DNA from 2 places in the Paenibacillus sp. P2(2022) genome. Region 2 is predicted to be linked to the other one. Evidence: predicted binding sites of a transcription regulator. Region 2 holds the regulator's gene; the other holds the start of a gene.

Region 1 (5,486 bases), on a different contig from region 2:
ATATCAAGCTGCTGGAGAGGGAAGTTGGTTTGGAGACCTTGCCGGATAAGCTGCGTGAAGTGGCAGAAATTCGACTCGCTCATCCCGATTTGAATTTGAAAGAAGTCGGGGAAATGCTAAAAGGGGTCGTGAGTAAATCGGGTGTAAATCATCGACTTCGCAAAATTGATGAGATGGCTGACAAAATCAGGGGGGAAAACGGCCTGATTCCGTAAAAAAGGGTCTGTGGGGCTCTTAGCCCCGGTTTTTTTAGTTTTTTTTCTAGTGTCTGTCCCGGGTTAATGTTATAATGTGATAAATAAAATGGAGTAAATAGCGTCCAGATTTATTTGATGAGGGGGTAAGCTGACATGTCAAAACATCCAGTAGTCGTACGCTTGAAAACAGGACTGCACGCCAGACCTGCTGCGTTGTTCGTACAGGAAGCGAATAAATATTCATCAGAAATTTTTGTGGAAAAAGAAGACAAAAAGGTTAATGCCAAGAGCATCATGGGTATTATGAGCCTCGCCATCAGTACAGGTACTGAAATCAATATTAGTGCCGAAGGTGCGGACGCCGAACAGGCTGTAAACGCTTTAGTAAGTCTGGTTAGTAAGGTTGAACTGGAAAATCAATAAACGAACATCTGCTTTGTGATATGATGTACTCTTAGTGAAAGCCCCCTCGGGGGCTTTTTTTGTATCCAGAGAAAAGCATTCAACCCGTCCCACCATTAAGCTATTGATGTATATTTATTTGAATATAGCGACCGCATTAAGTCCAAGCTACAAATAATTAAAACCCCTGTGGTATGCCTTGTTTCGGAAATTTATACCGCTTGACTGCAACCTTTTACCGTTTTTTCCGTCTGGAAGGTACAAACATTTTCAAGAAAGAGGTTGAGTACGATGAGAGTTTGGACAAAAACAGTAAGCACAGCAATTCTTGCAGGAGCATTATTAGCTGGAGGAGTAGCAGGAGGGCTGTGGACGGGAGCTGATCGCGCTTATGCTGCAACGGCGACGACGGCGAATGGTGTAATTAATGTGAGTGGAAGTGGTGAAATAATGGCTAAGCCAGACATCGCTTATCTCTCCATTGGGGTGCAATCGGAAGGAAATACTGCTGCTGCTGCTCAAAAAGCTAATGCTGCGAAAATAAACAAGGTCACACAGCTGTTAAAAGGAAAATGGAGTATCAGTGCAGACGATATTCAGACAAGCCAGTTCTCTGTACAACCTAACTATACCTATAACGAGAAAGAAGGACAGAAGCTCAAAGGCTACATTGCTAACCATACACTTTCTGTGAAATATCGCAACTTGGACAAAATTGGTCAGCTGCTGGATGAGGCTACAAACTCCGGTGCAAACAACGTAGATAATATACAGTTTTCCGTAGAGAATCCTTCTTCTTATGAGGAAGCTGCTATTGCAAAAGCGTTGGATAACGCTCAATCCAAAGCCAGTGCCGTAGCAAAATCAGCTAAACGCGGCTTAGGGGCTCTGGTGAATGTGACAGTAGATGGCGGGGAAGCTCAGGTTTTCACACAACGTGAGAATGCCATGTCCAAAGCGCTCATGGATATGAGTGGCGGAACAGAGATACAGTCGGGCCAAGTAACGGTGAAAGTCCAAGTGTCTGCCCAATATGAGATGAACTAGTATAGGCCATTAAACGGAGCCGCAAGCGCCTGCAACATTGCAGGGTGACTTGTTGGCTTCTTTTGTCTATTGAAACCGTTTTGTAATGAGTCTGTCATAGCTAATGGCTGTTAGGTGTACAGATTGAAATCAGTGAGTGTACAGATTGTAAACCACATACAATAGGGTATAGATATAATAAGAAAAGTGATCAAAACACATAGATAATACAGATTCACAATAGGAGGAATACTTACGATGAACAAGCATACGAAAAAATGGGGCTCAGCACTGCTGGCAGCGGGAATCTTAGCAGGGGTTGCGGTCGTTCCCGTTTCCTATATTGAGGCAGCTTCGACCAAACAGCAGCAAGCGACAACACAGCAACCAGGGGTCACCATCCAATGGAATGGTAAAACGTTGGCCGCTAAAGGTGTACAAGTGAACGGGAACACAATGATTCCAGTGGCAGCACTGCGTGATAGTTTGGGAATTCCGGTGAGCTATGACACCAAGGAAGGGACATATACAGTGGGGAGCGGGTACAACAAGCTCTATATCGTGGTCTCCTCCTCGGATGCCTATGCCAATGTGAACGGGATCAACACGCGCAGCATGGATGCCAAAATGATCGCCGGGAAGCTATATATTCCTATGAGTCTGCTGAAAGACTATCTGGGTATCGATGCGCAGTGGAATGCAACTCAGAAAACAGTAACATTGAGTAAAAGCCAGCTAAATCCGATCACAATTGCATCTCAGACGCTTCCAGCTTCGAGTAATGCAAAGGTATCCTATAAGATTAAGTATCCGCAAATCAGCGGCAGCCAGCTGAATCCTGAGGCTCAACAGGCCATTAATAATGTGCTTAAAAAGCATGCAGAGACAGTATTGGCAGCAGGCAAAAAGATGGTGGCAGAGGGAGAGGTTACAGCAGAAAGACCGTATGATTTCGAAAATGATTTTGCAATTGCCTATAATAAGGACGGTATTCTAAGTGTGATTATGCAGGACTACTCGTATACAGGTGGCGCACACGGTATGACGGCACGTAAAGGATATACGTTCTCGCTTGCTGATGGTAAGCAGTTGCAATTGTATGACGTATTGAAGGCAAATCCTAACTATAAAAAGTTCCTGAATGCTGATTTGAAGAAAAAAATTGATGCGCTCCAGGCTGGCGAAGGGTTTGAGAAATTTAAAGAGTTGGCCGCAGATCAGAATTTTTATGTGACCAACAGTGGAGTAACCATCGTGTTTGATTTGTATGATTATGCGCCATACGCTTATGGAATTCCGGAGTTTACTTACTCGTTCGCTCAACTGCTGCCTCAGGGCGGTAAGCCTTTTGCGGGACAAAATCAATAATCTGGATTAGTTATATATTGAAAATTAATAGTAAATAAAAAAGACTGCCTACCGGATACGAAAATCCGAGGCAGCCTTTTTATTTACCAGCTATTCAGAAGAAAACCACTTTTCTTATACACCTTCTGGAGAGGAGCTAGTTAACACTTTATCAATAATACCGTATTCCTTGGCATCATCAGCGGACATGAAATAGTCACGGTCTGTGTCTTTTTCGATGCGTTCCAGTGGTTGACCTGTGCGATCTGCGAGAATGCGGTTCAACTTGTCACGCATTTTCAGAATGCGACGGGCGCGAATTTCGATATCCGTTGCCTGTCCTTGTGCACCGCCTAGTGGCTGGTGAATCATAATTTCACTGTTTGGCAAGGCAAAACGTTTACCTTTGGCACCTGCATTCAGCAAGAAAGCACCCATGGAAGCAGCCATACCTACACAAATGGTAGATACGTCAGGTTTAATGTATTGCATCGTATCGAAAATGGCCATACCAGCTGTGATGGAACCGCCAGGGCTGTTAATATACAAGTGAATGTCTTTTTCAGGATCTTCAGCAGCCAAAAACAGCATTTGGGCAATAATTGAGTTGGCTACAACGTCATTGACGTCCGAGCCCAACAAAATAATGCGATCCTTCAACAGTCTGGAATAAATGTCATAGGCGCGTTCGCCGCGGTTACTTTGTTCTACTACCATAGGAACATAGCTCACGTCAAAAAACCTCCCTTAAATCGTTAGTGGATTTGGTGGATATGCCGAATACACATCCCTATTTATAAACTGTTACCGTATTAACCACATGATAAACAATTTCAAACAAAAAGTCAAAGAAAGTCAAACTATTGATTAAAAAAAGAACGCTTAGCGCTCTTTTTGGTTAAAAACATCATATGGAACATTTAGCCAATCATATAAAACGACGCGCCCGCGAGGAATCGAACCTCGATCTCAGGCTCCGGAGGCCTACGTCATATCCGTTGGACCACGGGCGCAAAGATGAATCATTACAAACAACCAACTAATTAATTGGAAACAAAGATGATTATATGATATACGGCATTGAATTGCAAGCTTTTATTACGTGCGCATATTCACATAAAAAGTTGAGAAATATAGGTTCAGATAGACTTGCATGTGAAGCAAATATTGGGTAAGATATACGTGGGACTTAAAAAGTTATCCCGGGACATTTTAAGACCAGTTAGAGATATAGCATAGAGACAGAACTTAGAAGTGTGCGGGAGTGGAAAGCATGCGAAAGATATTAGAAATACAGAAGCAGCTTCTGCCCGACCTCATGGATGTTTTGAAAAAAAGGTACACGATCCTGCATCAGATTATGCTGTCCGAAGTTATCGGACGCAGAACACTGGCAGCTTCACTGGATATGACCGAGCGCGTACTGCGCGCTGAGACTGATCTCCTTAAAGCGCAAGGGCTAATTGAGATTGAGAGTGTGGGCATGAAGGTGAGCAAAGCAGGACTGGATCTGCTGGAACAGCTGGAGCCGATTGCGAACAACTTGTTCGGCCTGTCCCAATTGGAGGATCAGATTCGTCAAGCCTACGGTTTGAGGAAGGTGGTTGTCGTTCCAGGGGATTCGGATGCTTCACCGTTAGCGAAGCAGGAGCTGGGCCGTGCTGGCGCAAAGGCGCTGCTGAGTGTTATGGATGACGAGGACGTGGTCGCTGTAACAGGTGGCACGACGATTGCAGATGTGGCGGAACAACTGGCATTACCTGCTAACGGCCCGCTTAAGGGCGGATGGTTTGTACCGGCACGCGGGGGTTTGGGAGAGAGCATGGAAATGCAGGCAAATACAATTGCCTCCACGATGGCTCGCAAGGTCGGCGCTCAATACCGTCTGCTCCATGTACCGGATTTGCTCAGCAATCATGCTTACAACTCCTTGCTTGAGGATACGAATATTCAGGATATATTAAGCCTGATTCGAGAGAGTCGTATTATCATTCACGGGATAGGCAACGCCATAGCAATGGCCCACAGACGCAAGCTTGACCCTGAAACCTTTGCCCAGATCAGCAATGAGGGTGCGGTCGCCGAATCGTTTGGTTATTATTTTAACGAAGACGGCGTCGTTGTTCACAGAATGCTGACGCTCGGACTCCGTTTGGAGGACATCAGGCGTACGGAGACGGTGTTAGGTGTGGCTGGAGGCAAGAGCAAGGCTGCTGCTATTCATGCAGTATTGCGTTTCGGACAGGAAGACATTCTTGTCACCGACGAAGGCGCTGCTGCCGAGATTGTAAGCCGTTATTTAAGAGATTGATAAGGTTTTTTAATTGTGTTGTCTTGACGGGCTTTCGGGTCTGTCTTGAATATATAAAACTAAACTAAACGAACTTTGGGAGGAACTCACTCATGACAGTTAAAGTTGGTATTAACGGTTTCGGACGTATTGGACGCCTTGCTTTCCGCCGTATTCAAGACGTAGAAGGTATTGAAGTAGTAGCAATTAACGACTTGACAGAT
Region 2 (5,486 bases):
CTTCCTTGGCAAGGAAATTCTTAGCCTTGTCTGTCAACTCAAAGTCAACCTCATACTCATTCAGACGCTTACGCAGCTCCTCAGACATGAGTGAAACAATTTCGGCAATATGTTTTTCTTCGAGAGAATGGAACACGATGATTTCATCTATCCGGTTCAAGAACTCAGGACGGAAGCTCTTCTTCAGTTCATCCATCACTTTGCCCTTCATGTTATCGTAATCCGCCCCAGCGTCCACAACAGCTGTAAAGCCAAGCGTGGAGTTTCGCTTGATCGCCTGTGCACCAACGTTGGATGTTAGGATGATGAGTGTGTTACGGAAGTCAACAACACGTCCTTTGGAATCCGTCAGACGTCCATCCTCCAACACTTGCAGCAGAATATTGAATACTTCCGGGTGTGCTTTTTCAATTTCATCCAACAATACCACAGAGTAAGGCTTACGACGTACCTTCTCAGTCAGTTGGCCACCTTCTTCATATCCTACGTACCCTGGAGGCGCTCCTACCAAACGGGATGTGGAGTGTTTCTCCATATATTCGGACATATCAATACGGATAACCGCATTTTCATCACCAAACATAGATTCAGCCAAGGCGCGTGCCAGCTCTGTTTTACCAACCCCAGTTGGACCGAGGAAAATAAAGGAGCCGATTGGACGTTTCGGATCTTTCAGACCGGCGCGTGCCCGGCGAATCGCCCGACTTACTGCCTTAACAGCTTCGTCCTGCCCAATCACCCGTTCATGCAACAGTTGCTCCATATTCAGCAAACGATGTGTTTCTTCTTCCTTCAGCTTGCTGACTGGGACACCAGTCCAGATGGCAACAACCTGAGCAATATCCTCTGGTGTAACTTCGGAATCTGTACGCCCCTGTTGTTCTTTCCATTGGTTTTTAGTGACATCCAGCTCTTCACGAATTTTTTGCTCTGTATCGCGCAGCGCAGCTGCCTTTTCAAACTCCTGGCTTTGTACCGCTGAATCTTTTTCCTTACGGATATCTTCCAGACGGTTTTCCAGCTGTTTCAGGTTTGGCGGTACTGTATAGGAATTCAGCCTTACCTTGGAGCCCGCTTCATCAATAAGGTCAATAGCCTTATCCGGTAGGAAGCGATCCGTAATATAACGATCTGACAATCTTACTGCAGCTTCAATAGCCTCATCAGTGATTTTCACACGGTGATGCGCTTCGTAACGGTCGCGCAGACCATACAAGATTTGAATCGCTTCTTCCGGAGAAGGTTGATCCACTGTAATAGGTTGAAAACGACGCTCCAAAGCAGCATCTTTCTCAATATATTTGCGATATTCATCCAGCGTTGTGGCACCGATACATTGCAGCTCGCCACGTGCCAGAGCAGGTTTCAGGATGTTGGACGCATCAATTGCGCCTTCCGCTCCACCAGCACCAATCAGCGTATGCAGCTCATCAATGAACAATACGATATTTCCAGCTTGACGAATCTCGTCCATAATCTTCTTCAAGCGATCCTCAAATTCACCACGATACTTAGTACCTGCTACTACAGAACCCATATCGAGTGTCATTACGCGTTTGTCGCGCAACGTTTCGGGAATCTCATTCGCTATGATTTTTTGTGCCAATCCTTCGGCAATCGCCGTTTTACCTACCCCAGGTTCACCGATCAAAACAGGATTGTTCTTTGTACGACGGCTGAGCACTTGAATAACGCGCTCAATTTCCTTGCTGCGCCCAATAACGGGGTCCAGGTTATTTTCCTTCGCAGAAGCCGTCAGATCGCGTGCCAGACTGTCCAGAGTTGGTGTGCTGACATTAGCTGGAGCACCGTGATGGCTGGAAACCGCCTCGCTGCTGCCGAGCAATTGAAGCACTTGCTGACGCGCTTTGTTCAGACTGATACCCAGGTTGTTCAGTACACGTGCTGCTACGCCTTCACCTTCACGAATAAGACCTAGCAAAATATGCTCGGTACCTACATAGGTATGACCCAATTTACGTGCTTCGTCCATAGACAGCTCAATGACTTTCTTGGCACGTGGAGTATAGGCAATGTTCGTCGGTTGTTCTTGACCGCGTCCAATCAGTGTTTCCACTTCATCCTGAATTTTTTCCAGTCCCAGCCCTAAACCGATTAAGGCTTTCGCTGCTATTCCTTCACCTTCACGAATGAGTCCTAGCAAAATGTGCTCTGTGCCAATGTTGTTGTGTCCCAATCGAACAGCTTCTTCCTGGGCCAAGGCAAGCACTTTCTGTGCACGTTCCGTAAATCTTCCAAACATCATATATCCTGCACCTCCACAGTGTGTATTTCAGTTCATTCTATATATTAAAGGGTTGTGCCTAATTTTTGCCGGATCAGCTTCGCCCGGTACATATCGCGCTCACCGGTATTCATTTTATCCCCAAAGCTTTTTTGTAAAAAGCCGGGTTGCGTCATCACATTAAGCTCATTCATCGCTGCAATGGAAGGACGCTCCAAAATTCCTAAATCTACACCGAGACGTACATCGGACAGCCGCTGTGCAGCCTCCTTGGAATCCAAAACTGCTGCATATGACAAAATACCGAATGAACGCATCACCCGATCTGTAATCCGCAGCATGGATTCATTCATCAATCGTTCTCTGGCAGAACGTTCGTGCTCTATAATTTGCAGCACCACGCCATGTAGATTCTCGATAATTTCCGCTTCGGTTTGTCCCAAGGTAATCTGATTGGATACCTGAAACAAATTCCCAACTGCTTCGCTGCCTTCACCATAAATACCGCGAACTGTAAGACCCACCTGTGAAACAGCGGACAATATACGATTGATTTGATGAGTCATGACCAATGCGGGCAAATGCATCATCACCGAAGCTCTCATACCTGTGCCGACATTCGTCGGACAACTGGTCAGAAAACCTCTCCGATCATCAAATGCATAATCAACATGCGCTTCAAATGCATCATCAATGACCATAGCGCGTTCCCAAGCTTCTCTAACCTGACATCCGGGATATAAGCACTGAATACGCAAATGATCCTCTTCATTTATCATAACACTAACTGATTCATCATCACTAATCAACACAGCACCGTTGCGAGATTCGTTCGCCAAATTAGGACTAATCAAGTGCTTCTCAACCAGTACCTGCTTGTCGATCTCATCCAACTCGGATATTTTCAAGGTATGAAAAGTACCAAAACGACCCAAATCATCATACTGAAGGATATCCGTTAAGCGTTGAAGCACTTCTTCCGACTGCTGATTGGTAGCAAGCATGGGAAAAGGCAGATGCTGCAAGTTACGCGCAATTCTTACCCGGCTGCTAATGACAATCTCCGAATCCGCAGCATCACCACGCATCCAATCACTTAGCGGCTTTTCCGTAAATCGGATATTGGGCATCACGCATTCCCTCCTACTCTTCACAAACTTTACTCTTCAGTCATTTCTTTTTCAAGCTTTCTGATTTGATCCCTAAGCTCAGCAGCTGATTCGAATTCTTCCTGTACAATGTGTTGTTGCATCTCTTTTTTCAAATCATCAATTTGCCGTTTAACCTTTAATCGGCCTCCAGTACGGACCGGAACCTTCCCAACATGACTCGTACTACCATGCACACGCTTGAACAGAGGGTCCAGACGACTATCAAAATATTGATAGCATGATGGACATCCAAAGCGTCCTAGCTTACTAAACTGTGTATAAGTCATACCGCAATCCTTGCATTGTAGATTTTGGGGAACACTGTGACCTGAAGACTGGCTTTTAGTGCTGGAGTCAAAATCCAACATCCCCGACAACAAGCTATGAATCGAAAAGCCATTAGGTGTTCCAGGGATCATCTCCCCTTTTTCCTTCGCACATGTCTCACAAATATGAAACTCTGTCTTTTCGCCATTCACAATTTTGGTGAAATGCAAAGTTGCCGGCCGCATATTACATTCTTGGCACAGCATAAAAGCACCTCCTTCAACGTCAGGATTTTTACAAATCCCTACATCTGAATTGCAAATCTCTATTCACTGGTTAATGGATACTAGCTATTTGGCCGCCAGCAACGAGATCAGCATAGCCTTAAGCAATCTTGCTCGCAGTTGGTCACGATAGGGAAGCTTCAGCAATAACGTATCTCTTGATAAAGCAGCCTTTATTAGACCAGCTTCCCTTTTGCTTAAAAAATGAGCTTCCTCTAACTGATAAATCAATCCTTCTGCTGCCGATTGGCTAATTTCCTCCCCGATGCTCTGATGAAGGTGTGTATGGATCGCATGCTGTGCAGGTAATTGAATTCGCTGAATCCGAATATAACCTCCACCACCGCGTTTACTTTCCACCACATAACCTTTTTCCAGCGTAAACCGGGTACTAATTACATAATTAATTTGCGACGGTACGCAGGAAAAGCGGTCAGCCAGATCATTGCGCTGAATCTCCACTAAGCCTTGGGGACTTTCCAGCAGCATGCTCTTCAAATATTGTTCAATAATGTCGGAAACATTGCGCATTTCATCATCCTCCACTAACGGAAACGCAAGTATTCAAATACATTTCACGCTCCACAGAGTCCGCCGTATATTGAACTTAACCAAACGGTATAGTCACGAATCTAAGCTGTATTCAGGCTATTGCCTGTTCTACATCCATTGGAATTGTACCGTTTCGTTTCTAGTGTGACCTTTATTTGCGATAAATCATACACTTCTCTTCTGTCCATAAGAAGCAGCTCCTAACTATACGCAAAGCATGTCATTATTGCTATACTTCTGTAGATTCACACTGGTTCTGATTGACTTTGACTTTCTTTGACTATATTCGTATTATAGCACAAATTTCATTTTTGCCAAGGGGTCAATACCATTTTTCGCAATCTAATTATGTTTTATACTATAGAATAAAAAAACTCTCCCATTATGGAAGAGCTTTGAATAATTATGATATCCCACATCCAATTTGGTTAAAAAGAGTTGGGCATTAAGAAAATCTAATTGGGCCTTTATCAGAAAAAATCCAATAGGAACGTTTGTTTTGTTGGTATTACACGTTTAAGTGCAGCCACAGACTCACTGCTTCCTTCAATGCGCCCCCAATTAAACAGGTTATCAGCTTGCTGGTAGCCGAGCATTAAAGTTGTTAATGACTGAATTCCCAGTTCCAAGTCAGCTACTGTATCGTTCTCAGGCAAATTACTTGTATCCACTCTTGCCAGATGTCCTTGCCCCTCCGTAGTAATCGTTAATCTCCATACTCCTTCATTCCAAGGAGCATACCGATCTGTCAGATGTAAGGTTAAACTTGTTTCCTCTCCAATCTGCTCAAAAGGGTATCTCTCTACAAAAGCAACAGCATCCACAATACGCCCCATAAAATAAGGCACCGTTTCCTGTTGAATTCGCGGATCATCGAGTAAAAAAGGCAGATTGTCATCTGCTGGAACGTAAATAAATTTACCTTGGGTTATCATTGAGTCATGGTTTGCAAAATAAGTCCACAAAGCCCGACGTGCCGTCTCATTT

What was found. The regulator CtsR, encoded in region 2, represses protease genes until heat stress. The targets are predictions, from matches to a motif close to ATGGTCAATAAAGGTCAAACA.
Region 1: clpP (ATP-dependent Clp endopeptidase proteolytic subunit ClpP) is a predicted target of CtsR. The motif match lies at 3,814-3,834, and genes of this name have one in related genera.

The regions. Positions count from the first base shown of each region.
Region 1 is NZ_JAKWFI010000007.1:23,273-28,758, forward strand. Features, by position in the region: gene whiA (DNA-binding protein WhiA) at 1-215, shown strand, start outside; gene MMB75_RS19945 (HPr family phosphocarrier protein) at 351-620, shown strand; gene MMB75_RS19950 (SIMPL domain-containing protein) at 891-1,646, shown strand; gene MMB75_RS19955 (PdaC/SigV domain-containing protein) at 1,884-2,993, shown strand; gene clpP (ATP-dependent Clp endopeptidase proteolytic subunit ClpP) at 3,108-3,704, opposite strand; tRNA gene MMB75_RS19965 (tRNA-Arg) at 3,914-3,985, opposite strand; gene MMB75_RS19970 (sugar-binding transcriptional regulator) at 4,246-5,283, shown strand; gene gap (type I glyceraldehyde-3-phosphate dehydrogenase) at 5,376-5,486, shown strand, end outside.
Region 2 is NZ_JAKWFI010000015.1:55,845-61,330, forward strand. Features, by position in the region: gene clpC (ATP-dependent protease ATP-binding subunit ClpC) at 1-2,266, opposite strand, end outside; gene mcsB (protein-arginine kinase McsB) at 2,311-3,375, opposite strand; gene mcsA (protein-arginine kinase activator protein McsA) at 3,405-3,929, opposite strand; gene MMB75_RS24795 (CtsR family transcriptional regulator) at 4,014-4,478, opposite strand; gene MMB75_RS24800 (GNAT family N-acetyltransferase) at 4,970-5,486, opposite strand, start outside.